DNA from 4 places in the Streptomyces sp. CA-278952 genome. Region 4 is predicted to be linked to each of the others. Evidence: riboswitches for the same ligand, from Rfam matches in the RefSeq annotation. Region 4 holds a riboswitch; each other region holds the start of a gene.
What was found. A riboswitch is a leader RNA that binds a small molecule or an ion and turns the genes downstream of it on or off. The one in region 4 is predicted to bind cyclic di-AMP.

Region 1: another riboswitch for cyclic di-AMP. It lies ahead of N7925_RS03510 (M23 family metallopeptidase); the one in region 4 lies ahead of N7925_RS12910 (C40 family peptidase).
Region 2: another riboswitch for cyclic di-AMP. It lies ahead of N7925_RS22090 (transglycosylase family protein); the one in region 4 lies ahead of N7925_RS12910 (C40 family peptidase).
Region 3: another riboswitch for cyclic di-AMP. It lies ahead of N7925_RS19005 (M23 family metallopeptidase); the one in region 4 lies ahead of N7925_RS12910 (C40 family peptidase).

What each region holds. Positions count from the first base shown of each region.
Region 1 covers NZ_CP112880.1:812,267-819,924, reverse strand. Annotated here, with positions in the region: gene N7925_RS03525 (helix-turn-helix domain-containing protein) at 1-261, shown strand, start outside; gene N7925_RS03520 (DUF6126 family protein) at 327-500, shown strand; gene N7925_RS03515 (tyrosine-protein phosphatase) at 551-1,363, opposite strand; cyclic di-AMP (ydaO/yuaA leader) riboswitch at 1,806-1,966, shown strand; gene N7925_RS03510 (M23 family metallopeptidase) at 1,969-2,925, shown strand; gene N7925_RS03505 (SGNH/GDSL hydrolase family protein) at 3,126-3,953, shown strand; gene N7925_RS03500 (STM4011 family radical SAM protein) at 3,966-4,889, opposite strand; gene N7925_RS03495 (STM4012 family radical SAM protein) at 4,897-6,279, opposite strand; gene N7925_RS03490 (STM4013/SEN3800 family hydrolase) at 6,276-7,106, opposite strand; gene N7925_RS03485 (STM4014 family protein) at 7,150-7,658, opposite strand, start outside.
Region 2 covers NZ_CP112880.1:4,901,744-4,909,401, forward strand. Annotated here, with positions in the region: gene N7925_RS22070 (SurA N-terminal domain-containing protein) at 1-253, shown strand, start outside; gene N7925_RS22075 (nucleoside triphosphate pyrophosphohydrolase) at 345-1,406, shown strand; gene N7925_RS22080 (cytochrome P450 family protein) at 1,403-2,746, shown strand; gene N7925_RS22085 (transglycosylase family protein) at 2,933-4,003, shown strand; cyclic di-AMP (ydaO/yuaA leader) riboswitch at 4,293-4,475, shown strand; gene N7925_RS22090 (transglycosylase family protein) at 4,481-5,185, shown strand; gene eno (phosphopyruvate hydratase) at 5,505-6,785, shown strand; gene N7925_RS22100 (FtsB family cell division protein) at 6,879-7,361, shown strand; gene N7925_RS22105 (DUF501 domain-containing protein) at 7,427-7,658, shown strand, end outside.
Region 3 covers NZ_CP112880.1:4,245,539-4,253,196, forward strand. Annotated here, with positions in the region: tRNA gene N7925_RS18990 (tRNA-Met) at 186-259, shown strand; gene N7925_RS18995 (MerR family transcriptional regulator) at 368-1,114, shown strand; gene N7925_RS19000 (PP2C family protein-serine/threonine phosphatase) at 1,256-2,464, shown strand; cyclic di-AMP (ydaO/yuaA leader) riboswitch at 2,787-2,939, shown strand; gene N7925_RS19005 (M23 family metallopeptidase) at 2,951-3,982, shown strand; gene N7925_RS19010 (aldo/keto reductase) at 4,162-5,106, shown strand; gene N7925_RS19015 (PrsW family intramembrane metalloprotease) at 5,161-6,705, opposite strand; gene trmB (tRNA (guanosine(46)-N7)-methyltransferase TrmB) at 6,779-7,658, opposite strand, start outside.
Region 4 covers NZ_CP112880.1:2,960,792-2,968,449, forward strand. Annotated here, with positions in the region: gene N7925_RS12900 (M23 family metallopeptidase) at 1-1,256, shown strand, start outside; gene pcrA (DNA helicase PcrA) at 1,348-3,789, opposite strand; cyclic di-AMP (ydaO/yuaA leader) riboswitch at 4,059-4,226, shown strand; gene N7925_RS12910 (C40 family peptidase) at 4,225-5,427, shown strand; gene N7925_RS12915 (hypothetical protein) at 5,471-5,824, opposite strand; partial or broken gene N7925_RS12920 (C40 family peptidase) at 5,977-6,198, shown strand; gene N7925_RS12925 (GNAT family N-acetyltransferase) at 6,241-7,011, shown strand; gene N7925_RS12930 (LuxR C-terminal-related transcriptional regulator) at 7,021-7,658, opposite strand, start outside.

The DNA.
Region 1 (7,658 bases), 2.1 Mb from region 4:
GTTCCGTACGGGGCCCAGGGCGACCTGGTCCGGGTCCATCCCGGCGAGGAGTGGCTGTACGTCCTGGAGGGGCGGCTGCGGATCGGGCTCGGCGACACCGTGCACGACCTCGAACCCGGCGACAGCGCCCACTTCGACTCGCTCACCCCGCACCGGATCGCGGCCGTCGACCGCTGCGGCGCGGAGCTGCTCTTCGTCCACTCCCTGCTCCAGAGCCCCGCCGCCGAGCTGTGCCTCGGCAGCGCCCTCCACGCGCGCTGAACCGGCTGTCCCGGCCGGCTCCAGCCTTCGCTCCACCGGCCGCGAGGCCGACAGAGAGGACCGTCATGTCCGATTCCGAGCACTACGACCCGCTGGGCCCCGGCCGCCGCCCGAACGAGGACCCGCAGGAGAAGCGGATGCCGCGCGGTGTCGTCATCCGGCTCTTCGCCTACTTGGTGGCGGGCCACGTCGTCGCGGGCTTCCTCTACCTGCTCTTCGAGGTGGCCGGGAGCAAGTGACGGCGTTCGGACGACCGCCCGCCCCGGACGGATCGCCCCCCCCGTCCGGGTCAGCCCAGGTCGAGCAGGCGCTCGCGCAGCCGCTCCCGGGTCTCCGGGGAGACGCTCAGCCCCTCCGACAGGTAGCGGTCCGTCGTTCCCCAGTTCTCCTCGATGGCCGTGAAGGCCGCCGCGAGGTAGGCGGGCCGCGCCCCGAAGAGCGGGTCCAGCAGCTCCAGCACCTCGGGAGACATGCCGGTGCCGGACGCGTCGGAGCGCTTCACGGCGTAGCGGCGGTGGAGGTCGTTCGACTTGAGGTAGTCCTCCTCGATCGCCTCCGGCTCGACGCCGACCGCCAGCAGGGCGACCGCGATCGAGAGACCGGCCCGGTCCTTGCCCGCCGCGCAGTGCATCAGGGCGGGGACGCTGTCCTCGGCCAGGGAGTGCAGCACCCGGCTGTGCTCGGCGGTGCGGTCCAGAATCGTCGCGCGGTACATCCGGATCATGCGGTCGACGCCCTTGCCGTCCGCGAGGACGGAGCGCAGCTGCTCGATGTTCCCGTCGCTCACCAGCCGCCAGAACTCCGCGCCGTCGGCCGGGTCCGAGAGCGGAATGCTGACATTGCGGACACCGGCCAGCTCGATGTCGTATCCGTCGAGCCGGTGGTCGGCGGAGTGGCGGAAGTCGAAGATCGTGTGCAGCCCGAGCCCGCCGAGGAAGACCGCGTCCTCGGCCGTGGCGTGCGCCAGGTGGCCGCTCCGGTAGAGCCGCCCGAAGGCGGTGCGCCGACCGTCCGCGGTGGGGAGCCCGCCCACGTCGCGGAAGTTGCGGACTCCGGTCAGCACGGTCTCTGTCGGCGGGACCTGCGGCACCTGTTGCGTCACGGTGGCTCCTGGGATCTCTGGCGTCGGCGCGGCTCGCCGACGAGGGCGCTCCCGTGACGATACGACATCGATTCGACGGAAAATCATCACGGTCGCGCCCCGGTGCGGAGTGCCGAGGCCGCCAATCTGACCCGGCGTCAGCAGCGAGGCCGACCGCATGTCCGTATTGGTGCATTTCGCAGAACATGCCCCGCTAATGGGGGAGATGGGATTTCGGAGGTGAGCGGGATCATATCCGTGACGGTCCGTGGTGAGCTCGCCCCGGAGTATTCCCGTTGCCCGCACGGAAATCCAAGATCCGTAATCCACGGAGGGTGACGGGAAATCCGGGGAGAAATCGAATCGATGATTCCGGTGCGCAACCGATGGCTTGTTCTGCTCGTCCTCGCTCGTTTACGGTCGCCGCAATCCGGACGGACCGCCTAATCCTGCCGCCGCCCGGAATTCGCACCCACCCACTCACGCGTGGCAGGAGCGGGGGAACCAGGTAAGCCGCCGATCCGGAGCGATCCGGACCGGCTCGGGGTGAAGTCGCCGCAACGCGACCGGGCATCTCCAGCCCGAACCCGACAGCTCACCTCGCAGGCGCCGGAGAGGAACTTCCCATGCCCGCAACGGGTAAGCACCGCCGTCCGAAGTCCGGCCCGATCTCCCGCGGCGTCCTCGTCGCAGGGACCGGCGGCGCCGCACTCGCCCTCCCGCTCATCGGCGCCACCGTCGCGAACGCGGCGGACCAGGCCGCTCCGGCCGCGAAGCCCGCCGCCGCCTCGGTCGCCGCCGCGCACACCGCCCCGGCCGCAGCCCCCGCCGCGTCGAAGGCCGCCCCGAAGACGTACGCCGTCGTCTCCGGCGACTACCTGGCGAAGATCGCGGCCGAGCACCAGCTCAAGGGCGGTTGGGAGAAGCTGTACCAGGACAACCGCTCCACCGTCGGCGAGAACCCCGGCCTGATCCACCCGGGCATGAAGCTGACCCTCGGCGCCAAGGGCTCCGCCCCGGCCGAGAAGTCCGCGGCTCCCGAGGCCGCCCCGAAGAAGGCCGCTCCGGCGCCGAAGGCCGCGCCGAAGGAGGCGCCGAAGGCGGACACCGTCTCCGCCGACGACTCCGAGGGCTCCGACAGCCCGTCGCGGACCGGCTCCTCCGAGGCCACCGGCTCCGGCTGGTCCGCCCCGCTGGCCAGCGCCAACGTCACCACCCAGTACCGCGCTTCCGGCGCCAGCTGGTCCAGCGGCTACCACACCGGCTCGGACTTCCAGGCCGCCTCCGGCACCCCCGTCCTCGCCATCGGCCCGGGCACCGTGGTCTCGGCCGGCAACAGCGGCTCCTACGGCAACGAGGTCGTCATCCAGCACGAGGACGGCATGTACTCCCAGTACGCCCACCAGTCCTCGCTCAACGTCTCCGTCGGCCAGACCGTGACCGGCGGCCAGCAGATCGGCCTCTCCGGCTCCACCGGCAACTCCACCGGTCCGCACCTGCACTTCGAGGTCCGCACCGGCCCGAGCTACGGCTCGGACATCGACCCGATCGCGTACCTGCGTCAGCACGGCGTCTCCGTCTGACGTCTCCGTCTGACGTCTCCGTCTGACGTCTCCGTCCGACCGGACGCGGCGAGAGGTGATCGAGGGGCGGTGCGCGACGGCGCACCGCCCCTCCACTTATTCCGGCTTTACCAAAAACTGACCGGGTGGTCTATCTCACCACCCGTCAACCCCGTATTACGGTCGCGTAGGTCACATCGCACGATGCAGGATATGTGCTTGTGGCAGACGATTCGAGAAACAACCAGCAGCACACCATCGGGTCGTACGCGGCGATTGGCGACAGTTTCACCGAGGGCGTCGGGGACCCCGGCCCCGGCGGGACATATCTCGGCTGGGCGGACCGCTTCGCGGTGCTCCTCGCCGACCGGCTCCCGGCCCCCGGTGGGGCGGCCGGCCCCGAGGACTTCCCGCACGGGGACTTCCGCTACGCCAATCTCGCCGTACGAGGACGTCTCCTCGACCAGATCGTCGAGGAGCAGGTCCCGCGCGCCAAGGAACTGGCCCCCGACCTGGTCAGCTTCTGCGCGGGCGGCAACGACATCATCCGCCCCGGCACCGACCCCGACGACCTCGCCGAGCGCTTCGAGCGGGCGGTCGCGGACCTGAGCAACGCCGTCGGCACGGTCATGGTCACCACCGGCTTCGACACCCGGGGCGTTCCGGTGCTGCGCCACATGCGCGGCAAGATCGCCACGTACAACGTCCACCTGCGGGCCATCGCCGACCGCTACCACTGCCCCGTGCTGGACCTGTGGTCGCTGCGTTCGGTGCAGGACCGGCGCGCGTGGGACAACGACCGGCTGCACCTGTCGCCCGAGGGCCACACCCGCGTGGCGCTGCGCGCGGCCCAGGTCCTCGGCCACGACGTGCCCGCCGACCCCGACCAGCCCTGGCCGCCGCAGGCTCAGCGCCGCCCCTTCGACGCACGGCGCGACAACATCCAGTGGGCCCGCGAATACCTCGTGCCCTGGATCGGCCGACGGCTGCGCGGCGAGTCCTCCGGCGACCATGTCGAGGCGAAGCGCCCGGACCTCCTGCCGCTGTAGCCGTCGAGCCGGTCAGGGCTCCAGCAGGGGAAGCGCACGCCGGGTCGGGCCCGGCACCACGAGCCCGACCGGCGGCGTGCCCCCGGCCGGGGGGTTTCCTGCCGGTATCCGCTCCAGGACACCGCCCGCGAACACGTCGTACAGCGGCAGCGACTCCAGATGCACATAACCGATGTGGCAGTCGCACACGGCGAGCGGACAGGACCGCGGGCCGAGCGCCCGGCGGTAGCTGCCGTCGTAGAGATTCCCCAGCTCCGCCTTGACGAAGTGACAGCGCCGCACCGTGCCGTCGCCGTCCACCGAGATCACCGACTCGCCCGTCCGGCAGGGCAGCCCCGCCGAACGGTGCGGATCACGGCTGTAGGGGAACAGCGGATCCAGCTCCGTCCACCGCGCCGCCTCCGCGTCGGTGTAGGTGTGGCCCTCGGCGGCGTTCACCCAGAGATAGACCTCCTGCGGCAGCGCCGCCCGCAACCGCCGCGCCTCCTCCAGATGGGCGTCGAAGCCCACCACGCCGACGCTGTAGCGGATTCCCCTCGCGGACAGCTCCCGGCACTTGCCCAGGAACCGCTCGTACGGTGTCTGCCCCGGGTGGTACGTGCACCAGAGCGCGACCCGCTCCGGATCGGCGTCGGCCAGCCAGTCGGTGCGGCCGCTCAGGTTCGTCTGGATCGCCACCCGCCCGATGTGCGGCAGCCGTGAGAGATCGGTCAGCGCCCGCCGGTACCAGGAGCGCACCAGGCCCTCGCCCCACGGGGTGAACAGCACGGACAGCCGGTCACCGGTCCGCTCCGCGGCCCAGCCGGTGAACCGCTCCAGCGCCTCCCGGTCCGCCGTGAGCTGCGCGCGGCTGTCCCGCCGCTTGGCGAACGGGCAGTACGGACAGTCGTAGTCGCAGGAGGCGAGCGGGCCCCGGTAGAGAATCGTCAGGTCCATGGCCCCGTCACCTCCGCTCGTACGCGGCCATCGCGGCCCGCACCCCGGGGGAGAACAGCGCGGGACCCAGCGCGTCGGAGTGGGCGAGGCCCGACGGGGACAGCCTCAGCAGACCGTCCGGCGCCGACGCGTCCAGCCAGCCACGGGCCGCGAACCCCGCCAGCTCGGCCGGGAAATCCGCGCCCGGATCCGTACCGAACCGGGCCCGGTAGTCCGCCACCGGCAGCCCCGCCGCCTGGAGCAGCGACTGCAGCAGATGCCTCCGTCGCGCCTCGTCCGCGTCGACGTACCGGCCGACCTCGGCCCGGGAGAAGTCCTCGACGGCGGTGAACCCGTCGATGATCGACCGGATCTCCCGCATGTCCACCGCGTAGTCGAAGGAGTAGTGCAGGGCCGCCGTGTACGAACGGGCACCGCAGCCGAGGCCGATCATGCCGTCGGTCTGGCAGGCGTAGTCCTCGGGACCCTTCTGTTCCCGCGGTCCGTCGGACCGCCGGAACATCCGCATCGACACCTGTTCGTAGCCGTGCGCCAGCAGATGGTCCCGCCCCACCGCGTACAGCCGCAGCCGCTGCTCGTCCCAGGCGGCCTGCTCCAGGGCCTCCGCCTCGGCGCCGGCCGCCGCGCCCCGGCGGTGCAGACCGGTGAGCGGGCGGACGTACAGCGGATAGAGATACAGCTCCTCCGGCCGCCAGGCCAGCGCCGCGTCCAGCGAGGAGAGCCAGCTGCGCTCGGTCTGCCCGTCGATGCCGTAGATCAGGTCGATGTTCAGCACCGGGATCCGGGCCTCGCGGATCCGGCCGAGCGCCGCCTCCACATCGGCGCGACGCTGCGGACGGACGGCGGCCCGCGCCTCCTCGTCCACGAAACTCTGCACACCGATGCTGATCCGCGTCGTGCCCCGGTCGGCCAGCACCGCCAGTCGGTCCGCCGTCGCCGTGGACGGGGAGGTCTCCACCGACAGCGGCACCGAGCGCAGGTCGGCGCCCATCCGCTTCTCCGCTATGTCGCAGAGCCGCTCCAGCTCACTCGCGGTCAGGAACGTCGGCGTGCCGCCCCCGAACGCCGCCGCGGCGAACCGCACCGGCTCCTCGTCGCCCAGCGCGTCCCGCACGGCGACGGCCTGCCGCTCCAACGCGTCCAGATAGCGCGTTGTCAGCTCCTCGGGCGCGCCGATCCGGGTGAAGAGGTTGCAGAAACCGCAGCGGACCTCGCAGAACGGTATGTGGAGGTAGAGGGAGAGCGCGTCCTTGGGCTCCGCCGCCCACAGCGACCGCAGCGCCGGACGGTCCCGAAGCGGCCGGTAGGCCGTCTTGTGCGGATAGGCGTAGACGTAACTCTCGTACGGCCGGACGGCGGTGGCCGCTCCCGCGGCGACGGTGGTGGTCATCGGGCGGCCCCCGGGGCGAGCGACGCGGATGGTTCGAGGAAGAAGTGGGCGTACGGGACGGTCCAGACGGCCGGGTGGCCGAGCCGGTGACCGGTGTAGCCGTCGTCGCCGTAGGCGGTGCCGTGGTCCGAGCAGACGATGGCGAAGCACCGGCGACGGCTGCTCGCCGCGGCGAAGAGCCGGCCGATGTGCCGGTCCACGTACTCCAGGGCCGCCGCGTGCGTGGCCCGGGAGTCGCCCGCCTCATGGGTCGCCCCGGGCAGATGGAACCAGTTCGGCTGGTGCAGGGCGGACACGTTGACGAAGAGGAACAGCCGCTGCTCCCGGGGGAGCGCCGCGACGACCTGCTCCGCCCTGGCCACCTGCTCCTCGAACGAGGTGGGGGAGGCGACGCCGAAGCCGGGTTCCCAGTGGCTCTCCTGGAACATCCCGGGCAGCACCGATCCGAGCGGCCCCTGACGGTTGAAGAAGCCGACCCCGCCGACGCACACCGTGCGGTAACCCTCGGCGGCCAGCCCCGACACCAGATCCGGCGTGTCGAACACGAACGTGCCGTCCGCCGTCGTCTCACTGCCCGCGAACCGCGCCGCGAACAACCGGGGATGCGGGCCGGGGGAGGCGGGCGTCGGCAGGAACCCGGCGAACATCGCCTGGTGCGAGGCGTAGGTGAAGCTGCCCGGAGCATGCCGCTCCTCCCAGCCGCCCCCGGGCAGATGCCGGGCGAGGTTGGGGAGCCGCCCGGCATCTGCCAGCTCGACGGCGACATCGTGCCGCAGGGTGTCCAGGGTGACCAGCAGCAGATCGTGGCTTCCCACGACCTCGCCCATGTCGGGCCGGCCGCAGCCGCCGGGCAGCGGGGACGTGTCGGGGTCAGGAAGGGGTGACGGCACGGTGGTTCCTTGCTCGGTCCAGTACGGCGGCGACCTGCGCCGCATAGGTGTTCAGACCCTCGGCGCCGCTGCCCGGCAGACCGGTCAGTCCGGGCAGCAGGTCGCCGAAAGCGTTGACCTCGCCGACGGCGAAGCGCCGCCAGCCGGCCGTGGGCAGGAGGTCGACGCCCACACAGGGCGTCCCGGGGAAGCAGGCCGCCGCCCGCTCGCACATCGCCAGCGCCTCACGCCAGCAGCCGCCGGCGGCCGCCACGGCGGCCCGGACCTCGTCGAGGTCGCCGCGCGCTCCGCCCAGATGCAGATTGGTCATGGGGCTCGTGCTCGTCCGCACCACGGCGTGCGTCGCCCGGCCGCCGACCACCACGATCCGCAGATCCGCGGCCCGTCCCCGCTGGGACGCCTTCGGCAGCCAGCGCTCGATGTGCAGCCCGTCCGGGGCCAGCGCGTCCACGACCGCGCCGACCTCCGCCTCCGAGCTGTAGCGCCGCA
Region 2 (7,658 bases), 1.9 Mb from region 4:
GATCGACGCCGACATGCGCCAGGAGGTCCAGCTCCCGAAGCTGGCCGAGGCGCTCGGCGCGGACCTCGGCACACCGGCCGGCCAACAGGTCGTCGGCGAGGCCCTCACCAAGGCGTCGAAGGCTCTCGACATCGACGTCAACCCGCGCTTCGGCACCTGGGACGACCAGAAGATGCAGCTCGGCAACTACAGCGCGCCCTGGATCACCCAGGTCACCGAGTTCGCGCCGAAGGACTCCCCGGCCGGCGCCTGAGCCGAAGGGCGCCCGAAGCGAAAGGCGCCTGAACCGGCGGGCGCCTGTACCGGCGGGCCGGCGACCCCGGGGCCGGGGGTAGGTTCGCAGAGTGAACGCCGAAGCCCCCGACGCCCCCGTCGAGACCCCCGCCGACCCCGGCCGCATCGTCCTGCTCACCGCCAGCCACCGGGTCGCGCCCGGCCTGCTGTCCTGGCCGGCCTGGCAGACGCTGCACGCCGCCGACCGGGTCCTCGTCCCCGGTCCGGACCACCCGCAGCTCCCCTACCTCCGTGAGGCGGGCGTAAGCGTCGAGCACGTTACGCCCTCCGCCGACGAACTGGTCGCCGACTGCGCGGGCGGCCGGACCGTCGTCGTCCTGGCCGGCGGCGAGGGCGACAGCCGCCTGACGGACGGCCTGGCCCGGCTCGGCGGCTCGGGCCGGGTGGCCATGCCGGACCTGGAACTGCTCCCCGGCTCCTACGACCTGCCCGGGGCCCGCCTGCTGGACCTGGTCCAGGTCATGGACCGGATCCGCCGCGAGTGCCCCTGGACCTCGCGGAAGACCCACCGGGGCCTCGCCAAGTACGCCATCGAGGAGGCGTACGAACTGGTCGAGGCGATCGAGGACGGCGACCGGGACGAACTGCGCGAGGAGCTCGGCGACGTCCTGCTCCAGGTCGTCTTCCACTCCAGGATCGCCGAGGAAGGCCGCCCGGAGGACGGGGCGGAGCCCTTCGCCATCGACGACGTCGCGGGCGGCCTCGTCGACAAGCTGATCCACCGCCACCCGCACGTCTTCGGCGACGAGAGCGCCGAGACCCCCGAGGACGTCCACGCGCACTGGCTGCGCACCAAGGCGATCGAGAAGCAGCGGACCTCGGTCACCGAAGGCGTCCCCCTGGGCCAGCCCGGCCTGGCCCTCGCCGCGAAGCTCGCGAGCCGCGTCCGTACGGCGGAGCTCGACGTCCCCCTCCCCACGGGCGACACCATCGGCTACGAACTCCTGGCCCTCGCCGTACGCGCCGAGGCGAACGGCGTCGACCCGGAGACCGCCCTGCGCGCCGCCGCCCGCGCCTACCGCGACGCGATCCTGGCGGCGGAGGGCGGGGCGGAGCACGCCGGGAAGCTGCGGGAAGACGTCGGTCCGCCGACCGATACCGTCAAGGAGTGAACGACAGCCCCGCCCCCCGCACCCCCGAGCCCTCCGCCTGCCCCCACAGCGCCGCCCCGAGCGAGGCCGTCCCGGCGGCCCCCGGCCCCGAACTCTTCACCTGGGAGTTCGCCACCGACCCCTACCCCGCCTACGCCTGGCTCCGCGAGCACCGCCCCGTGCACCGCACCGCGCTGCCCAGTGGGGTCGAGGCCTGGCTCGTGACCCGGTACGGGGACGCCAAGGAGGCGCTCGCCGACGCGCGGCTCTCCAAGAACCCGGCCAACCACGCCGAGTCGCCGCACGCCAAGGGGAAGACGGGGATCCCGGGGGAGCGCAAGGCGGAGCTGATGACGCATCTGCTCAATATCGACCCGCCGGACCACACCCGGCTGCGCCGGCTCGTGTCCAAGGCGTTCACCCCCCGCCGGGTCGCGGAGTTCGCGCCCCGCGTGCAGGAGCTGACGGACCGGCTCATCGACGACTTCGTGGAGAAGGGGAACGCCGATCTCATCCACGACTTCGCCTTCCCGCTCCCCATCTACGCCATCTGCGACCTGCTCGGCGTCCCCGAGGAGGACCAGGACGACTTCCGGGACTGGGCGGGCATGATGATCCGGCACGGCGGCGGGCCGCGCGGCGGGGTCGCCCGGTCGGTGAAGAAGATGCGCGGCTACCTCGCCGAACTCATCCACCGTAAAAGGGAGAACCCGGGCGACGACCTGATCTCCGGGCTGATCCGGGCCAGCGACCACGGCGAGCACCTCACGGAGAACGAGGCGGCCGCCATGGCGTTCATCCTCCTGTTCGCCGGGTTCGAGACGACGGTCAACCTCATCGGCAACGGGACCTACGCGCTCCTGCGCCACCCCGAGCAGCGCGCCCGGCTGGAGGCCTCCCTGGCGGCGGGGGAGCGCGACCTGCTGGCCACCGGGATCGAGGAGCTGCTCCGGTTCGACGGGCCCGTCGAGATGGCGACCTGGCGGTACGCCACCGAGGCGCTGACCCTGGGCGGCGAGGAGATCGCCGCCGGGGACCCCGTACTGGTGGTGCTGGCGGCGGCCGACCGCGACCCGGAGCGGTTCACGGATCCGGACACCCTGGACCTTGCGCGGCGTGACAATCAGCACCTCGGATACGGACACGGCATCCACTACTGCCTGGGAGCGCCGCTGGCCCGGCTGGAGGGGCAGACCGCGCTGACCACCCTGTTGAAACGCCTTCCCGACCTGCGACTTGCGGGAGAACCTGGCGATTTGCGCTGGCGTGGCGGGCTCATCATGCGTGGACTGCGCACCCTTCCGGTCGCGTTCGAGCCGGGTAGCCGATCCGAAAAAAGTGACACAGTGTCAACTCCGTGACTTTCACGTGATCTGGGCTGCATCGACTTGTGACACACGTTCGAGTCCCGCTAGGTTCACGGTTCGACGCGTCGGTCGCACCTTGCTCACGCGTCACTTGTGCTCCGAAGCAGCACGGAGTCCGGCACGGAATCCGCTGCGCGGCGCTCAGGTCACTCGCTTGTCAGTCGCACGGAAGGCATACTCATGGGCTCCGCGAACGGCAGACACCGCCGCCCTCGTCAGGCACCCGCCCTCATCGTCGCCGCGGGCGTGACGGGATCGGCCATCGCCATCCCCCTGCTCGGCGCCGGCGGTGCGCAGGCGGCCGAGGCCACCACCTGGGACCGGGTCGCCGAGTGCGAGAGCGGCGGCATGTGGAGCGCCGATCTCGGCAACGGCTACTACGGCGGGCTCCAGTTCTCGCAGGAGACCTGGTCGGCGTACGGAGGCGCGGCGTTCGCGCCCCGCGCCGACCTCGCCAGCCGCTCGCAGCAGATCTCCGTCGCCGAGAAGGTCCTGGGCGACCAGGGCCCGAAGGCGTGGCCCAGCTGTGCGGTGATCTCCGGTCTCGCGGTGGACGGCAGTCTGCCCGGCGTCGACCCGGGCACCTCGCCGTCCACGGACCCGTCGGCCGACCCGTCCGCCGATCCGTCGGCGGACCCTTCGGCCGACCCGGCCCCCACCCCGACCGACGAAGCGGACGCAACCGGTGAATACGGTGAATCACGTGAAACGGGCAAGGGTGAGAAGGGTGATGAGGCGGACAAGAGCGGTAGTGGTGGCGCGGAGAAGGGGAGCGGGACTCCCGACTCCTCGGTGACGCCCTCCGCCCCGCCCGCCTCCGACGCCCCCGACGCCTCGGACCCCTCCACCGCCCCCGACGCCTCGACGGGCGAGGGCGACGGCAAGGGAGGCAAGCACCGGGGCGCCCCCGCGCCCGAGGAGGCCGACGGGGGCCGGAAGGACGGCCCCCGTGATTCCGGCCGGCACGCATCGCGCGGCGAAGGCGACGCGCGGGACGGTGGCGCGGCGGCCGCCGACGGGTACACGGTGCGGCCCGGGGACAACCTCTGGGCGATCGCCGACGCCCAGGAGATCCCCGGCGGCTGGACCGGCCTGTACGAGACGAACAAGGACCTCCTGGGCTCCGACCCGGACCTGATCCTGCCCGGCCAGAACCTGGACCTGCGCCTGGACCGCGGTGCGGGCGAGGACGCGGACCCGGCCGCACCGGAGGGTGCCGAGACGTCCGCCGGGGCGCCCGCCGCCAACTGATCGAATTCGGGAAAACACCCCGAAAAGCGAGGCAGTTAAGAGACCTATGTCCACTTTTGCGTAAGTGAGACATGGGTCTCTTTGCTTCAACTGGCGTGATTCGTCCGGCCGGTCCGGGTGAATCGCCCCCCACCTGCGGAAACAGCCCGTCGGTCACGGCGAGTTCGGGTTGATTGCCCCCTATGTCCATCTTTGAATGTCGGGGTTGCCTGTGTTTACGGTCGGAACCGCTCGCACCGCGGGCCCCGTCGACCGTCACGCCGAATCCTGCCGTCGGTCGAAGGGAACAGACGCGTAAGCGCCGTAGGCAGGAGCGGGGGACCCAGGTAAGCCGCCGGGTCCGGACGCCTCGTCGAACCGACGGGGACGTACGGGACCGGCTAGGGGTGAAGTCGCGAGCAGCACCGCGCGACCGGGCAACTCATCAGCCCGAACCCGACAGCTCACCTCGTAGGCGTCGGTGAGGAGATTCCTTCCATGCTGCTGAACAGCAAGGGCAAGCACCGCCGCCCGTCCAAGGCCACCCGTATCGCCACCCTCGCGGGTGTCACCGGTGCCGCCATCGCCGTCCCGCTGATGGGCGCGACCAGCGCTTCCGCCGCCTCCGTCGAGACCTGGGACGCCGTCGCCCAGTGCGAGTCCGGCGGCAACTGGTCCATCAACACCGGCAACGGCTACTACGGCGGACTGCAGTTCTCGCAGTCCAGCTGGGCCGCCGCCGGCGGTACGCAGTACGCCTCCCGTGCCGACCTGGCCTCCAAGGACCAGCAGATCGCCGCCGCCGAGAAGCTTCTCGACCTGCAGGGCCCGGGCGCCTGGGCCTGCGCCGGCGCCGGCGGCCTCACCAACGACGGTGTGGACCCGGGCGTGAACACCGGCTCCGGCTCCGGCGAGAGCAAGCCCGAGCAGGCGCAGCCCGAGCGCCAGGCCGAGCAGCCCACCACGCGCTCCGAGCAGCGCGAGGCCCCCAAGGCCGAGAGCAAGAAGACCGTCACCACCCCGACCGGCGAGAAGGTCCAGAAGGGCGACGGCGAGTACAAGGTCAAGGCCGGCGACACCCTGAGCACCATCGCCCAGGCGGAAGACGTCAAGGGCGGCTGGAGCAAGCTCTTCAAGCTCAACGACGACATCGTCAAGGACGCGGACCTGATCTTCCCGGGTCAGCAGCTCCACCTGAAGTAACCGCCGTCTCTCCTCCCCGGAGGAGAAGCGTCCGGCGGCACTTCTCCTCGCACGGCTTCCCGGCCCGGCGCGCTCGTCCCCCAGCGCGCCGGGCCGGGTTCTTCGTGAGCGGCGGGCGCCGATGGCCCATGCGTTCACCTCTTGTTGTTACCACTCAGTAGATTTCTAGAGTTTTGTCCCGTGATGCAGGTCCTTGGGTCCTTTTTCGTCCCAGGAGGCGGGCGGTCGGCCGGTCGACGCGGCCGGGCCCGATAGGCTCGTGCCGCAAGGCCACAGTGACCCTGCACAACCAGTGTCAGATCCCAGAAGGAGATGCCTCGTGCCGTCCATCGACGTCGTCGTAGCCAGGGAAATCCTCGACTCCCGGGGCAACCCCACGGTCGAGGTCGAGGTTGGCCTCGACGACGGCAGCACGGGCCGTGCTGCCGTTCCGTCCGGTGCCTCCACCGGAGCGTTCGAGGCCGTCGAGCTTCGCGACGGTGACCCCAACCGCTACATGGGCAAGGGCGTCGAGAAGGCCGTCCTCGCCGTCATCGAGCAGATCGGCCCGGAGCTCGTCGGGTACGACGCCACCGAGCAGCGCCTCATCGACCAGGCGATGTTCGACCTCGACGCCACCGAGAACAAGGCCTCGCTCGGCGCGAACGCCATCCTCGGCGTCTCGCTCGCCGTCGCGCACGCCGCCTCCGAGGCGTCCGACCTGCCGCTCTTCCGCTACCTCGGCGGCCCGAACGCGCACCTGCTGCCCGTTCCGATGATGAACATCCTGAACGGCGGCTCGCACGCCGACTCCAACGTGGACGTCCAGGAGTTCATGATCGCCCCGATCGGCGCGGAGTCCTTCTCCGAGGCCCTGCGCTGGGGCGCGGAGGTCTACCACACGCTGAAGAAGGTCCTCAAGACCAAGGGCCTGTCCACCGGACTCGGCGACGAGGGCGGCTTCGCCCCGAACCTGGAGTCCAACCGCGCCGCCCTGGACCTCATCGTCGAGGCCATCAAGGAGGCCGGCTACGTCCCGGGCCGCGACATCGCGCTCGCGCTCGACGTCGCCGCGTCCGAGTTCTACAAGGACGGCGTCTACGAGTTCGAGGGCAAGTCCCGCTCGGCCGCCGAGATGACCGAGTACTACGAGGAGCTCGTCTCCGCGTACCCGCTGGTCTCCATCGAGGACCCGCTGTACGAGGACGACTGGGCCGGCTGGAAGGTCATCACCGACCGCATCGGCGCCAAGGTGCAGATCGTCGGCGACGACCTCTTCGTCACCAACCCCGAGCGGCTGGCCCGCGGCATCGAGGAGGGCTCCGCCAACGCCCTGCTCGTGAAGGTCAACCAGATCGGTTCGCTGACCGAGACCCTGGACGCCGTCGAGCTGGCCCAGCGCAACGGCTTCAAGTGCATGATGTCGCACCGCTCCGGCGAGACCGAGGACGTCACCATCGCCGACCTCGCCGTCGCCGTGAACTGCGGTCAGATCAAGACCGGCGCCCCGGCCCGCTCGGACCGCGTCGCCAAGTACAACCAGCTGCTGCGCATCGAGGAGATCCTCGACGACGCCGCGGTGTACGCGGGCCGTTCCGCCTTCCCGCGCTTCAAGGGCTGACCCGTAGCGTCAGGACGGTAGCCTCCGCCCGTCCCCGCACCCGGTCCCGTACCGTGTGCGGGGACGGACGTGTGTGATGGGGAGGCGGGAGACATGGCCGGGAAGGACCGCGACCGGTTCTCCACCGCGACCAGGCTGCGACTGCTCGGCGAGCAGACCGCGGCCCGCGTGTACCGATCCCAGAACCGCCGGCAGGCCCGCCGCTCCCGGCTCACCGGCCGGGCCGCGTTCCTGGCGCTGGTGGTCTGCTCCCTGGTGGTGGCGCTCGCCTATCCGATGCGGCAGTACGTCTCCCAGCGCGACGAGATCGCCGAGCAGGAGCGGCTCTCGCAGCAGGCGGAGCGGCGCACCGAGGAGCTGCGGGACGAGAAGGCGCGGCTCCAGGACGACGCGTACATCAAGCGGCTGGCCCGCCAGCACCTCCACTACGTCCTCCCCGGGGAGACCGGTTACACCGTGGCCGACCCCGACGCGGCCCGGGACCGCCGCGGCGAGTCGGGCGCGAGCGACCGGCCGTGGCACTCGAACCTCTGGGACGGCGTGGACAGCGCCGACCGGCCCGACGACCGCGACTGACACCGACCCCGTACGTCCCTCCGTACGTCCACCTCCACGAGCTTCCGAGCAGAACCAAGGCAGGCATGGAAACGCCCCCTCCGCAGACCGAGTCCACCAAGCCCACCGACGCGGACATCGCCGCGTTCGAGCAGCAGCTCGGCCGCCCGCCGCGCGGTCTGCGCGCCATCGCGCACCGCTGCCCGTGCGGCAACCCGGACGTGGTGGAGACCCAGCCCCGTCTGGAGGACGGCACGCCGTTCCCGACGACGTACTACCTGACCTGCCCCCGGGCGGCCTCGGCGATCGGCACGCTGG
Region 3 (7,658 bases), 1.3 Mb from region 4:
CCACTGCCGCCGCTGCGCCTGCCCCAGCACGCGGTCCCGTGCGGACTTTCGCGGAGATCTCATGCCGAACAGCGCGAAAGCCATGGAGGATTCCCCGAGGGTGGCGCCCCGGCCCCCGGCCCGGAGGCGCTCCGCCGTAATTGGTCAAAGGCGCGCCGGGAATGCCGTAGAGTTGTGTTTACCGACGCGGGGTGGAGCAGCTCGGTAGCTCGCTGGGCTCATAACCCAGAGGTCGCAGGTTCAAATCCTGTCCCCGCTACTGAAGGCCCGGGCCCGGCACGCACAGCGTGCCGGGCCCGAGTCGTTTCCTGGCGCCGTGATGGTGCGGCTTGACCTTGACGCAGCGTAAAGATCTAGCGTTTCCGGCATGGAGTGGTCCATTCAGGAAATCGCCAGACAGGCCGGCACCACGAGCCGCACGCTCCGGCACTACGGAGACCTCGGTCTTCTCACGCCGAGCCGGATCGGGAGCAACGGCTACCGCTACTACGACCAGGACGCCCTCGTCCGGCTGCAGCGCATTCTGCTGCTGCGGGAGCTCGGTCTTTCGCTGCCCGCCATCAAGGACGTGCTCGTGGGGCAGCGGGACACGGCGGTGGCGCTGCGGGCGCATCTGCGACTGCTCGAACAGGAGCAGGCGCGCATCGGGCGGCAGATCGCCTCGGTGCGGACCACTCTCCACAAGACGCAGGAGGGGATGGAGCTCATGGCTGATGAAGTGTTCGACGGCTTCGACCACAGCGCCCACGAGCAGGAGGTCACCGAGCGCTGGGGCCGGGACGCGTACGAGGAGGGCGACCGCTGGTGGCGTTCGCTCGGGGACGAGCAGAAGAAGGCGTTCCAGGACGAGCACGAGGCCATCGCGCGCGCCTGGGGCCGGGCCAGGGAGGCGGGGTTCGCCGCCGACGGGGCCGAGGCGCAGGACCTCGCGCGGCGGCACTGCGCCTGGCTGTCCTCGGCCAAGGCGCCCAGCCGTTCGTACGTGATCGGGCTCGGTGAGATGTATGTCGCCGATCCCCGCTTCGGAAAGAACTACGATCGGTACGGGGACGGCACCGCCGCCTTCGTACGGGACGCACTGACGGTATACGCGGAACACCGGCTCTCCGACTGACCACGGAAGGCCGGCCCGCCGTCCGCCTTCCCCCTATTCGGCCGATGCGGAGTAGCCGCTCGGCGCGGCTCCGGGAAGCGTGGGCGGGGCGCGGTACCGTCCGCAGCCGTGGGTGGACCGGGCAGGAGTGCACAGGTGGGGATGGCCGACGAGCGGCGCAGCGGTACGACGGGGAGTTTCGACGCCGTGGGCCGGGTGGTGTTCGGGTCCCGGGAGGGTCAGCTGACGTCCGACGGGCGGCGCACGGGGCGGTTCGTCCGGCTGTTGCCGGCCCTGCTGATCCTCGGTGGGCTGGTGTTCGACTCGCTGGCTCCGCCCAACTTCACCGCGGTCCCCCTGTTCGTCGCGGCCCCGCTGATCGCCGCGCCGTTCTTCTCGAAGTCCCGGACCGTCCGTACGGGGATCGCGGCGGTCCTCTCGGTCATCGCGATGCGGCTCTCCGACGGGACGACCACCCAGGTGGTCCCGGTCATCGAGATGCTCACCGTGCTCACGGCCTCGGTGCTGGCCCTCGTCATCAACGGCGTCGTGCGGCGCGGCAACGAGCAGCTCGCCTCGGCCCGGGTCATCGCGGAGACCGCCATGCGGGCCGTGCTGCCGACCCCGGCCGAGCGGATCGGCGGACTCCAGGTGGCCGCGCGGTACGAGGCGGCCCAGGCCGACGAGTTCGTGGGCGGCGACCTGTTCGCCGTCGCGGACACCCCGTACGGCGTACGGGTGGTCGTCGGCGACGTGCGCGGCAAGGGGCTGGACGCCGTCGAGGCGGTGGCGGTGATCATCGGGGCGTTCCGGGAGGCGGCCGAGCAGGAGCGTTCGCTGGAGGGTGTCGCGCAGCGGCTGGAGCGGGCGCTGGCCCGGGAGGGGACGCGGCGGTACGGCCTTGACGCGATGGAGGGGTTCATCACCGCCGTGCTGGCCGAGATCCCGCCCGGTTCGGCCTCGTTGCGCCTCGTCAACCGCGGTCACCCCGAGCCGCTCCTGCTGCACGCCGACGGCGCCCTGGAGGTGCTGGCGCCCTCGGTGCCCGCCATGCCGCTCGGGATGGACCTGGGGGTGTGGCCGGACCGGTCCGACGAGTGGGCGATGCCCGCCGGGGCGACGCTCCTCGCCTTCACGGACGGCCTGTCCGAGGCCCGGGACCCGAACGGGGTCTTCTACGATCCCGCGGCCCGGCTGCGCGGCCGGATCTTCCCCGGCCCGGAGGAGCTGTTGTCGGCGCTGACGGACGACGTACGGCTGCACACCGGCGGGCGGACCACGGACGACATGGCGCTCATCGCGGTCGGCCGGCCGGCGGAGGGGCAGCCCGTGCCCCGGACGACGGTGAAGATCGTGGGCCGGGGGCGATGACGCCGGGCGATGACGCCCGGCGATGACGCCGGGTGATCGGGCCGGGTGATGACGGGGCATCGGAGAGGCGTCGGCGGGACGACGACAGCGTGATGACACGGTGCGTAATCAAAGGGCACCGCTCCGCATAACGTTTGACACACCGTCAGAAAAAGTGGTGTAGCTGAGTTGCGGTCAAGTCGCCCGATTGCGCCCGGTTGTCACCCGTACATCCCTGCCCTGTTCGTTAATGATCAACAGGAACAGCTTGGAATACGGCCCGTCCGTCTATTAACGTTCGATAACGCAGCGCGGTCGTCACAGCCGTCGTCAGAGACGGCGCCGCGCGCGAGCGCCGAATTCCGCAAGGGAACCGGGGAACCACCTACATGGGGTGAATCGGACGCCTGCGTCTCGTCAGAGACGGAGGGGCCCGTAGGAGACCTTCCTGCTCCGAACCCGTCAGCTAACCCGGTAGGCGAGAAGGAAGGAAAGGAGTGCGCCCACGTGGCGTCCAACAAGCCTGCCCCTGAGGCCCCGTCACCCTTCAGTGCCGACACCTTCGGTGGCGAGGAGCGCACCTGGGAGGAGTGGAACCCCACCGCGGAGTCCATCCGTCCCGTGCGCGGCAAGCACCGCGTGGCCAAGCAGCGTGGTCTCGCCCGTAGCTCCACCGTCCTCGGGGTCGGTGTCATAGCGGCTGTCGGTGCCGGCGGCATGGCCACCGCGCAGGACAAGGCGCCGGTCTCCATCTCTCTTCCCGATTCCATCGTGGACAACCTCCCCGACGCCAAGTCCCTTCCCGGCGTCGGGTCTTTGATGTCCGACGAGGCGGAGCCCGCCCCGGTCGCCGCGACCGCGCCGCTCACCACCGCCGGCCTCACCACCGCCGAGGCCGAGCAGGGCACCGGCGCCGGCGAGGCGCTGCGCGCCCGGATCCTCCAGCAGGCCGAGCAGCAGCAGGCCAGCGCCGACGCCGAGGCCAAGGCCGCCGCCGAGAAGGCAGCGGCCGAGAGCGCCGCCGCCGAGGCCAAGAAGCAGCAGGACGACGCCGAGGCCGCGGCCGCCGCGAAGAAGAAGGCGGCCAAGGAAGCGGCGGAGAAGAAGAAGGAGGCCGAGCGGCTCGCCAAGCTCGCCGCCAGCTTCTCCCTCCCCGCCTTCTCGTACACGATCACCTCGACCTACGGTCAGTCCGGCGCGCTCTGGTCCTCGGGCCAGCACACCGGTCTCGACTTCGCCGGGTCGGCCGGTGCGCCGCTCAAGGCCGTGCACAGCGGCACGATCACGTCCGCCGGCTACTCCGGTTCGTACGGCTACCGCACGGTCCTCGAACTCGAGGACGGCACGGAGATCTGGTACGCCCACCAGTCCTCGATCGAGGTCTCCGTCGGCCAGAAGGTCACCACCGGCCAGACCATCGGCCGCATGGGCGACAGCGGCAACGTCACCGGCGTCCACCTCCACCTGGAGGTCCGCACCGCGGGCGGTTCCGCGATGGACCCGATGGCCTGGCTCAACAGCAAGGGCCTGAACGTCTGACCTTCCCGGCCCGAGGCTTCTGACCTTCCGACCCCGCGACCGGCGTCCTTCGTCGCCGCCCCGCAACCCCGGCAGCCCTGACGCACACCCCCCGACGTCAGGGCTGCCGGTCTGTCCGGGGACGGTACGGCCGGCGGGCGACGGAATACCGTCCCCGCCCCGGCCCGTTGAACATCCACATGACTTCTCCGCGCACTCTCGGCAGCTCCGACCTCCAGGTCTTCCCCCTCGCCCTCGGCGGCAACGTCTTCGGCTGGACGGCGGACGAGGACCAGTCCTTCGCCGTCCTGGACGCGTACGTCGCGGCCGGCGGCAACTTCATCGACACCGCCGACGCGTACTCAGCCTGGGTCGAGGGCAACGAGGGCGGTGAGTCGGAGACCGTCATCGGCAAGTGGCTCGCCTCCCGCTCCAACCGGTCCGACGTCGTCGTCGCCACCAAGGCCGGCGCCCACCCCGAGCACCGGGGCCTGGCCGCCGGCACCCTCAAGGGCGCGGCCGAGGCATCGCTGCGCCGCCTCGGCACCGACCACATCGACCTCTACTACACGCACTTCGACGACGAGACCGTCCCGGTCGAGGAGATCATCACCGCGCTCGACCAGCTGGTGAAGGAGGGCAAGGTGCGGCACATTGCCGCCTCCAACATCAGCCCCGAGCGCCTGCGGGCCTCCCTCGACTTCTCCGAGCGCGAGGGCCTCGCCCGGTACGTCGCGCTCCAGCCGCACTACAACCTGGTCTCCCGCGACACCTACGAGGGCGACCTCCAGGACACCGCGGCCCGCGCCGGCCTCGCCGCCGTCCCGTACTACGCGCTGGCTTCCGGCTTCCTCACCGGCAAGTACCGCCCCGGTACGACCGTGGAGAGCGCCCGCTCCGCGAAGGCGGGCGGCCACCTGGAGTCGGAGCAGGGCCTCAAGGTGCTCGCCGCCCTCGACCGGGTCGCCGGGGAACGGGGCGCCGAGATCGCCACGGTCGCCCTCGCCTGGCTCGCCGCACAGCCGACCGTCGCCGCTCCGATCGCCTCCGCCCGTACGGTCGAACAGCTCCCCGCCCTCGTCGCGGTCGCCGACCTGCGGCTGACCGACGGCGAACTCGCCCTGCTCACCGAGGCATCGGCCTGACGGAGCCGGACGCCGCCGCCGTTCGCGGACGCCGAGCTGTTGCTGTTGCTGTGGCTACGTCGGCGGGCGGCGGTGGCTGGGGGGTGTGCCGCCATACGGCTGGGGCGGCGGGTAGGAGCCGGGGCCGTATCCCGGTGTGGGCCCGGGCGCCTGCCCGTATCCGGGCGTGTGGCCGGGGCTGTACCCGTACCCGTACCCGTACCCGTACCCGTACCCGTACCCGTACCCGTACCCGTTTCCGTTTCCGTTTCCGTTTCCGTACGGCGGCGGCATGGGGTGGCCGTGGTGGCCGTGGCGTGGGCGGGCCGTCAGGCGGGCCGCATGGGTGAGGGCCGGGGCCGCGAACTCCCGGCGCTGCCAGAGGTGGTGCAGCAACTCCCGCTCCCGGGCGCCGAAGTCCGGGCCCACCGCGCCGTGGCGGGCCCGGCGGCGCAGCCCCGCCAGGGAGGTCGCGAACGACTCGTACTCCGCGACCGCGCGGGCCGCCGCCCGGCCCCGCGTCCGGTCCGGCTGCCAGTGGCGGGCCAGGTCGCGGGCCATGCCCCGGGCCCGCATGGAGGAGAGCGCCGACGGCTCGGCGGGGGTGAGCCAGCCGGCCGCCGCATAGGCGGGCAGCTCGGCCGCGAGGGTGCGCAGCTCCCGCTGGCGCGACCAGATCGCCAGCCAGGTCACCAGGCCGAATGCCGGGACCATGACGATCCCGTACACCGCGTAGAAGCCGTACGGGCCGAAGGACGACGAACCGTTCCACAGGGCGTGCAGGCCCATCGCCAGGAGCAGCCCCAGCACCGGCAGGGCGATCCGGCGGACCCGGTGACGGCGGGCGCTGACGGCCGCGAAGCCGAAGCCGAGGCCGGTCAGGACCGTGAACAGGGGGTGCGCGAACGGCGACATCACGATCCGCACGAAGAACGTCCCGGCCGTCACCGAGGCGAACCCGGAGCTGCCCAGCTGCTGGTCCTCGCCGAAGGCGTTGCCCAGATAGAGGATGTTCTCGGTGAACGCGAAGCCCGTCGCGGTGAATCCGGCGACGACGACACCGTCCACCACCCCGCTGAACTCCCGTCTGCGGAAGAGGAAGATCAGCAGCACGGCCGCCGCCTTCGCGCTCTCCTCGACCACGGGGGCGATCACCGTCGCCCCCAGGGTGTCGGCGCTCGCCGGATCGGCCGTCGCGGTGGCTATCCAGCGCGTCGCGAACGAGTTGGCGATGATCGCGACGAGCGCGGCGGCGCACGCGCCCCAGGCGAAGGAGAAGATCAGATTCCGCCAGGGGCCCGGCTCGACCCGGTCCAGCCAGCGGAACGCCGCCATCAGCAGAGGGACCGGCAGCACCGCCAGACCGAGGCCGACCAGGAACCCCTCCGGGCCGGTCTGTTCGCGGACGAGGGCGAGGATCACCAGCCCGCACAGCACGAGCGCCACGATGACGGCCCCGGCGCGGAACACCTTGCTGCGCCACACCATGCCGACGCGGCGCGGCCGATAACGCGCTCGGCCGCGCTCCGGCGCGGCCCCCAGGACCTCGTCGAGCCGCTGCTCATGGAGGACCGGGACGGCGGGTCGCGCCTGCTGATGCTGCACGGAGGGGTCGGACACCTCTCGACCCTAACGAGGAGCACCGACACCCGGCGACGGCGCGTCCGGCCGGGACGCGGCCGCACACGGTGTGTCAGACGCGGGCGAACAGCAGGTCGTGGACGAGGTGCCCCTTGTCCAGGCCCTGTCCCTCGAAGCGGGTGAGCGGCCGGAACGCGGGGCGCGGGGCGTATCCGCCGTCGGCCGCGGTGTTCGCGAAGCGGGGGTGCGCGGTGAGCACCTCCAGCATCTGCTCGGCGTACGGCTCCCAGTCGGTGGCGCAGTGGACGACGGCGCCGGGCTTCAGCACCGGGGCCACCAGGTCCAGGAACTCGGGCTGGATCAGGCGCCGCTTGTGGTGCCGGGCCTTGGGCCAGGGGTCGGGGAAGTAGACCCGCAGGCCGTCGAGCGACTCGGGGGCCAGCATCTCGCGCAGCAGGATGACCGCGTCGCCGTTGGCCACCCGTACGTTGGTCGAGTCGGCCTTGTCCGCGAGGCCCAGCAGATTGCCCTGGCCCGGGGTGTGGACGTCGACCGCGAGGATGCCGGTGCCCGGGTCGTCGGCCGCCATCTGCGCGGTGGCCTCGCCCATGCCGAAGCCGATCTCCAGGACGACGGGCAGACCGTCGAAGAGGTCGGCCAGGTCCAGGACCCGCTGCCCGTCGATGTCCAGGCCCCACTTCGGCCACAGGCGCTCCAGGGCGTCCTGCTGGCCGGTCGTGACGCGGCTGCGGCGCGGCTGGAAGCTGCGGATCCGGCGCTCGTGGTGCGAACCGGCGGGGTCGGCGGCGGGGCCGCCGGGGAAGCGGGGCTCCTGGCGCAGTCGGCGCGCGCGCTCGAAGGAGGCGGCCCGCAGCGCGGCGGCTTCGTCGGCCGTGACGTCGGTCGCGGCGTCGGCGAGCGCGTCGGCCGCCGTGGAGCCGGTCGCCGTGGAGCCGGTCGGCACGGTGCCGGCGGGCGCCGTGCCGGGCGCG
Region 4 (7,658 bases):
CGACGGCCGTCGCCGCCGACACCGGGACGTACGCCACCACCGCCTTCACCACCGGCACGTTCGACGCGGGCCCCTATGACACCGGTGCGCAGGGCACGGGTACGCACGACACGGGTGCGCATGACACCGGTTCGTACGACATCGGCGCCTACGAAACCGGCGCTTACGGCAGTGTGTCCTACGGCACGGGTACGTACGACACGGGCGCCTACGACGCGACCGCGTGGAACTCCGGCGCCACGCCCGGGGACACCGCGTACGAACCCGAACAGACGTCGCACCCGCTGTACGAACAGCAGTCGGCCGACGCGACGGCGCCCGGGGCGGCGGCCGAACGGGACGGTACGGCCGAGGAGCCGGAGACCGGCCACCACTCCACCGCCGAATTCGCCGCCCTCGCACCGGACGCCGCGCCGGAGCCGGGAGCCGGGGACCCGGGAGCCGGGGACTACTCCCCCGCCCCGCACTCCGTGAACCGCACCGCCGTCCGTCCCCCCGCCCCCCGCAACCGGGCCCGTCGGCGCACCCCTGCCAAGCGTTCCGCACTGCTGACCGTCGCGGTGCCCTCCGCCTGCGTGATGAGCGTCGCGGGCATCGCCGCCGCCTCGGTCGGCGGGATGCCCGGCGGCGAGGAGAAGCCGGAGGAGACGACCACCTCGCTGGCGGTGGCCGACCCCAGCACCGTCAAGCCGGTCGCCGCGAACAACCGGCTGGACAGCCAGCTGGAGCAGCTCTCCGAGGGCAGCGACGACTTCCGTGAGCGCGCGAGCCGCACCCAGGAACGCATCGACCTGCGGGAGCGGCAGGCGGCGGAGAAGAAGAAGCGCGCGGACGAGGCCGCACGCCGCGAGGCGCTGCGACCCAAGTTCGTCCTGCCGGTCAAGCAGCACGGGCTCAGCGCCTACTACGGCCAGGCGGGCGTCAACTGGATGTCCGTGCACACGGGCATCGACTTCCCCGTCTCGTACGGCACTCCGGTGATGGCCGCGACCGACGGCACCGTGCGCACCCAGCTGAACAGCGCCTACGGGGTCATGGCGATCGTGACCGCCGCCGACGGCACCGAGACCTGGTACTGCCACCTCAGCAGCACCAAGATCCGCTCCGGCCCGGTGAAGGCCGGCGACGTCATCGCGTACTCGGGGAACTCGGGCAACTCCACCGGGCCGCACCTGCACTTCGAGGTCCGGCCCGGCGGCGGCTCGGCGATCGACCCGCTGGCGTGGCTGCGCAGCAAGGGCGTCGACCCGAGCTGAGACGGCATCACGAGAACGGACATGCGGAAGCGGGAGCGAGGGCCAAGGCCCCTCGCTCCCGCTTCCGTATGTCCGGCCCTGGCCCGCCCCTCTACAGCTTCTCGACCGGCGCGTACCGCAGCAGCAGCTTCTTCGGGCGTTCGTCGCCGAAGTCGACCGTCGCCTTGGCCTGGTCGCCGAAACCCTCGACGGCCGTCACCGTGCCGAGCCCGAACTGGTCGTGCGTGACCCGGTCCCCGGCCACCAGGGTGACCGTCGGCTTCTCCGCGCCGCCACGCCGGGTCGCGAAACCCGAAGGGCCCGAGCGGGAACGGGAGGAGGACAGCGAGGACGTGATGCCGGAGGTGGGCCCGGCGGGGGCGGCCATCGGGCCCTTGCGCCGCCAGTCCAGGTGCGCTTCCGGGATCTCCTCCAGGAACCGCGAGGGCGGGTTGTACGAGGGCTGGCCCCAGGCGCTGCGCATCGCGGCCCGGGTCAGGTAGAGCCGTTCGCGGGCGCGGGTGATGCCGACATACGCGAGACGGCGCTCCTCCTCCAGCTCCTTGGTCTGGCCGAGGGCCCGCATGTGCGGGAAGACGCCGTCCTCCATGCCGGTGAGGAAGACGACCGGGAACTCCAGGCCCTTCGCCGTGTGCAGGGTCATCAGCGTGATGACGCCGGAGCCGTCCTCGTCCTCGTCGGGGATCTGGTCGGAGTCGGCGACGAGCGCGACCTTCTCCAGGAACTCCGCGAGCGTGCCCGCGCCTTCCTCGTCGCCGCGCTCCTGCTCGAATTCGAGGGCGACGGCGGCGAGTTCCTGGAGGTTCTCGACGCGGGTCTCGTCCTGCGGGTCGGTGGAGGCCTGGAGCTCGGCGAGATAGCCCGTACGCTCCAGGACCGCTTCCAGCACGACTGCGGGCCCCGCGCCGGACTCGACGATCGTGCGCAGCTCCTCCATCAGCGTGTTGAAGCGCTTGACGGCGTTGGACGAGCGGGCGGCCATGCCGTACGCCTCGTCGACGCGGCGCAGTGCCTGCGGGAAGGAGATCTTCTCGCGCATCGACAGGGCGTCGATCATGGCTTCGGCGCGGTCGCCGATGCCGCGCTTGGGGACGTTGAGGATGCGGCGCAGCGGGACGGTGTCCTCGGGGTTGGCCAGGACCCGGAGGTAGGCCAGGACGTCCCGGACCTCCTTGCGCTCGTAGAAGCGCACACCGCCGACGACCTTGTAGGGCAGGCCGACGCGGATGAAGATCTCTTCGAAGACACGGGACTGGGCGTTGGTCCGGTAGAAGACGGCGACGTCGCCCGCCTTGGCGTCGCCCGCGTCGGTGAGCCGGTCGATCTCGTCGGCGACGAACTGCGCCTCGTCGTGCTCGGTGTCGGCGACGTAGCCGGTGATGCGGGCGCCGCTGCCGGCGTTGGTCCAGAGGTTCTTGGGGCGGCGGCTCTCGTTGCGCTCGATGACGGCGTTGGCGGCGGAGAGGATCGTCTGCGTGGAGCGGTAGTTCTGCTCCAGCAGGATCGTCGTCGCGCTCGGGTAGTCCTCCTCGAACTGGAGGATGTTGCGGATGGTCGCGCCCCGGAAGGCGTAGATCGACTGGTCCGCGTCGCCCACCACGCACAGCTCGGCGGGTGCGTCGGCCTCCCCGGCCGGGCCGACCAGCTCCCTTACCAGCGTGTACTGGGCGTGGTTGGTGTCCTGGTACTCGTCGACGAGGACGTGGCGGAAGCGGCGGCGGTAGTGCTCGGCGACGTCCGGGAAGGCCTGGAGCAGGTGGACCGTCGTCATGATGATGTCGTCGAAGTCCAGGGCGTTGGCCTCGCGCAGGCGGGCCTGGTAGAGCGCGTACGCCTGGGCCAGGGTCTTCTCGAAACCGTCCGCCGCCTGTCCGGCGAAGGTCTCCTCGTCGATGAGCTCGTTCTTGAGGTTGGAGACCTTGGCGGTGAAGGACTTCGGCGGAAACTGCTTCGGGTCCAGGTCGAGGTCGCGGCAGACCAGGGCCATCAGCCGCTTGGAGTCGGCGGCGTCGTAGATCGAGAACGACGAGGTGAAGCCGAGCTTCTTCGACTCGCGGCGCAGGATGCGGACGCACGCGCTGTGGAAGGTCATGACCCACATGGCGTTGGCGCGGGGGCCGACGAGCTGCTCGACGCGCTCCTTCATCTCGCCCGCGGCCTTGTTGGTGAAGGTGATCGCGAGGATCTGCCCGGGGTGCGTCCCGCGCTCGGCCAGCAGGTGGGCGATGCGGTGGGTGAGAACCCGGGTCTTGCCGGAGCCGGCCCCGGCGACGATGAGCAGCGGGGACCCGGCGTGCACGACGGCGGCGCGCTGCTCGGTGTTCAGCCCGTCGAGCAGCGCGGCGGAGTCGATCACCGGGCGCGCGTGACCGTCCCGGTAATACCCGTCCCGGGGCGGCGGGGGCGCGTCGTAGACGCCTCCGAAGAGTCCCTCCGGCACCGCTTCGGGCGCGTGGTCCTCGGGAGGCGGCGGGGGGCCGTCCTCCGCGGACTGGAGGCCGGTCAGGAAACTGTCGTCAAAGAGGCTGCTCATCGCCTCCCGAGTCTAGGCGGCCGGACTGACAACGTTCCGCCGAAGCCGGAAAGCAGCCGCTCGCACCACGCCGTCCCCCGTACGCACGGAGACCGGACGTCGACGTTCCGTGAAGGAGTGCCCGGTCGGAGGGGGTGCCCGGCCCCTGATCGGGAAAGGTCACGAAAATGTATCGGGCATATCGCTCATCGTCCTTCCCAGCGGCGGGGCCGGTTGGCTAGCGTGCTCGGTCAGGTGGCCCGTACCTCCCTGAGGCGAACCACGCCCAACGGGCGCCTCTGCCGAATCCGTCCTGCCGCCCTGGCGGTTCGGAACCGGGGACCCACACGCGACACCGGGGTGAATCGGTCCGTGCCCTCGCATCCGGGACCGTAGGACAGCCTTCCGTTCCGTCCGAACCCGACAGCTAACCCGGTAGGCGGTCCACGGAAGGAGATGCCGGTCTTGGCATCGCATCGCAAGCCGCGCACGAAGGTGCGCACCACCACCCCCGCCGTCGGGCTGACGACGGCCGCGCTGGCCTCCGTGACGCTGCTCTCCACGCAGAGCGCCACGGCCGCGCCCACCGAGCCGAAGCCCGCCGTCGAGGAAGTACAGAAGAAGGTCGACGCCCTGTACCGGCAGGCGGGCACCGCGACCCAGGAGTACAACCGGGCCAAGGCCGCCTCCGCGTCCCAGCAGACGAAGGTCGACACGCTGCTCTCCGACGTGGCGAAGCGGGCCGAGAAGATCAACGAGGCGCGCCGGGCGCTGGGCTCCTACGCGGCGGCCCAGTACCGCAACGGGGGCATCGCGCCCGCGGCGACGTTCTTCCTGGCGGAGAACCCGCAGGGGTACTTCGACCAGAGCCGGCTGATGGACCGGGCGACGGAGCGGCAGCAGAAGGCCGTCACCGAGGTCCGTACGCAGCAGGCCTCGGCGGCGAAGAAGCGCGCGGAGGCGGTGAAGAGCCTGGAGACCCTCACCGAGACGCAGGCCACGCTCGCCTCCAGCAAGAAGGACGTGCAGACCAAGCTCACCGAGGCCCGGAACCTGCTGTCGAGGCTGACCGCCGAGGAGAAGGCGCGGCTGGCGGAGCTGGAGCGCAGACAGGAGGCCGAGGCGAAGGAGAAGGCGGCGAAGCTGGCCGCCCGGCAGGCCGCCGAGGCGAAGGAGAAGGCCCGCGAGGAGGCGGCGAAGGAGTCCGGCGGCGGTTCGGGCACGGGCTCCGGTTCCGGTTCCGGTTCCGGTTCCGGTACGGGAACGGATCCGGGCTCCGGCACCGGCACCGGTACGGACAGCGGTTACGCCGCCAAGGCGGAGAAGGTCCTGGCCTTCGCCCGCGCCCAGATCGGCAAGCCGTACGTGTGGGGCGCGTCGGGCCCCTCCAGTTACGACTGCTCGGGGCTGACGCAGGCGGCGTGGCGGGAGGCGGGCGTGACCCTGCCCCGGACGACCTGGGACCAGGTGGAGGTCGGGACGCGGGTCGCCACCTCCGATCTGATCCCCGGAGACCTGGTCTTCTTCTACGACGACATCAGCCACGTCGGCATCTACAAGGGCGACGGGATGATGATCCACGCCCCGAAGCCGGGTGCGAACGTGCGCGAGGAGTCGATCTACTCCATGCCGATCTACGGAAGCGTGCGGCCGGCGTGACGCGCGCCGGGGGCGGCCCTCCGGCGGCCGCCCCCGGGGAGGCTCAGGTCCAGACCGTGGCGATGAAGATGTTGGCGGCCGTCAGTCCGCCGACCGCGGCGAACGCGCCCTTGTCCACCGTCTCGTCGTCCCGCTTGACGTAGACGAGGGCGAGGATCACGACCAGCAGGGCGAGCTTGATGCCGATCTTGACGTTGTTCACGGTCTGGTCGTCGGCCTGAGCGAGCCCGACCAGGGCGATGCCGGTGACGAGCATGGTCAGCGCGCCGTGCAGCATGGCGGGGATGAAGCGGGCGGTGCCCGCTCCCATGGCCTTCATCTGCGTCAGGAAGCCGCCCAGCAGGGAGGCGATGCCGATGATGTGCAGGGCGACGAAGACATTGATGAGTACGTCCATGTCTCCGGAGCCTAGCCAGGGCCAAGGATTTACCTTTCAGTGAGGCCAACCTTTCTTGTGCGCTTCCCGACTCGCCACTCGCCGCGCCGAGCTGCGCGAACACCGCACCGCGATCCGCACCGCGATCCGCACCGAACCGGCCGACGCCCGCCGTGAGCCTGCCGCGCACCACCTACATCCAGATCAACGCCGGAGCCCGGGTCCCCCGCTCCGAACCGGCCCCCGGTGAACTGGTGTTCTTCTCCTCCGGGATCCGCCATGTCGGCCTCTGCACCGGCGGCGGCCAGATGATCCACGCCCCGCGCCCCGGAGCGCCGGTCCGCATCGCGCTCGTCGATCAGATGCCTTTCGCCGGAGCGGCCCGGGTGGCATAGTCCGCCGCGCAGGTCCCGATCCCCGGCCGAAGGAACTCCCGTATGACGTCGATGGCAAACGCCGTCCAGGACTACGCCCGGGCGCTCGCGCTGCGCTCCCCGGACCACTACCGGGTGGGCCCGTTCACCGTCCGGCACAACCCGGGCTGGGAACTGAAGTACGCCAACTACGCCATTCCCGACCGGGACGCGGAACCCACGGCGGACGAGGTGGCGGCCCTGGTCGACGCGTTCGGGAAGCACGAACGGCTTCCGCGCCTGGAGTTCCTGCCCGCCTGGGCCCCGGCCGTCGAACCCGCCCTGCTGGCCGCCGGTTTCACCGTGGAGAACCGCGCCCCGGTGCTCGCCTGCGGCCGCGAGGAGCTCCGGCCGACGAAGCCGGTCGACGGTCTCCGCATCGGCACACCGGTCACCGAGGCGGAGTTCACCGAGGCCGCCCGCGTCCAGCACCACGGCTTCGGCGGAGAGGGCGAGCCCGAGCCGGGAATGACCGACTGGCTGCGCGCGGCGGCCGCCGGCGACGGGGTCGCCGCACTGGCCGTCCTCGACGGAGCGCCGGCCGGGGCCGGCGGCTGCTCGGCCGCGATCGACGGCCTGAGCGAACTGGCCGGGCTCGCCGTCGCCGCCCGCCACCGCCGCCGGGGCGTGGGCGCCGCGCTCTCCGCGTGGCTGACAGCACGGGCCTTCGACCAGGGCTGCCGGGCGGTCTGGCTGGAGCCGGGCGACCCCGACGTCGAGCGGGTCTACGCGGGCGTCGGCTACCGACGGGTCGGCGAGAAGGTCAACATCTCGCTGGAGCCGGCCGACAGGTGAGCGACGGTCTCAGACCAGCCGTCGAGCCGTCGCCCACCGGGTCAGCTCGTGCCGGTTGGAGAGCTGGAGCTTCCTGAGGACCGCCGAGACGTGCGACTCGACCGTCTTCACCGAGATGAACAGCTGCTTGGCGATCTCCTTGTAGGCGTAGCCGCGGGCGATCAGCCGCAGCACCTCGCGCTCGCGCTGGGTGAGGCGGTCCAGGTCCTCGTCGACCGGCGGGGCGTCCGTGGAGGCGAAGGCATCCAGGACGAAGCCGGCCAGACGCGGCGAGAAGACCGCGTCCCCCTCCTGGACCCGGAAGACCGAGTTCACCAGGTCGGTGCCGGTGATCGTCTTGGTGACGTAGCCGCGCGCACCACCCCGGATGACGCCGATGACGTCCTCCGCCGCGTCCGAGACGGAGAGCGCGAGGAAACGGACCGGGTTCTCGGCCGTGCCCATCATGGGGGCGCAGCGGCGGAGCACCTCGACGCCGCCGCCGCCCGGGAGATGGACGTCGAGGAGAACGACCTCGGGGCGGGTCGCCGTGATGACGGTGACCGCCTGGTCGACGTCGGCGGCCTCGCCGACCACCTCGACGCCGGTCTCCTCGGTGCGGCCGATCTCGGCCTGCACCCCGGTGCGGAACATCCGGTGGTCGTCGA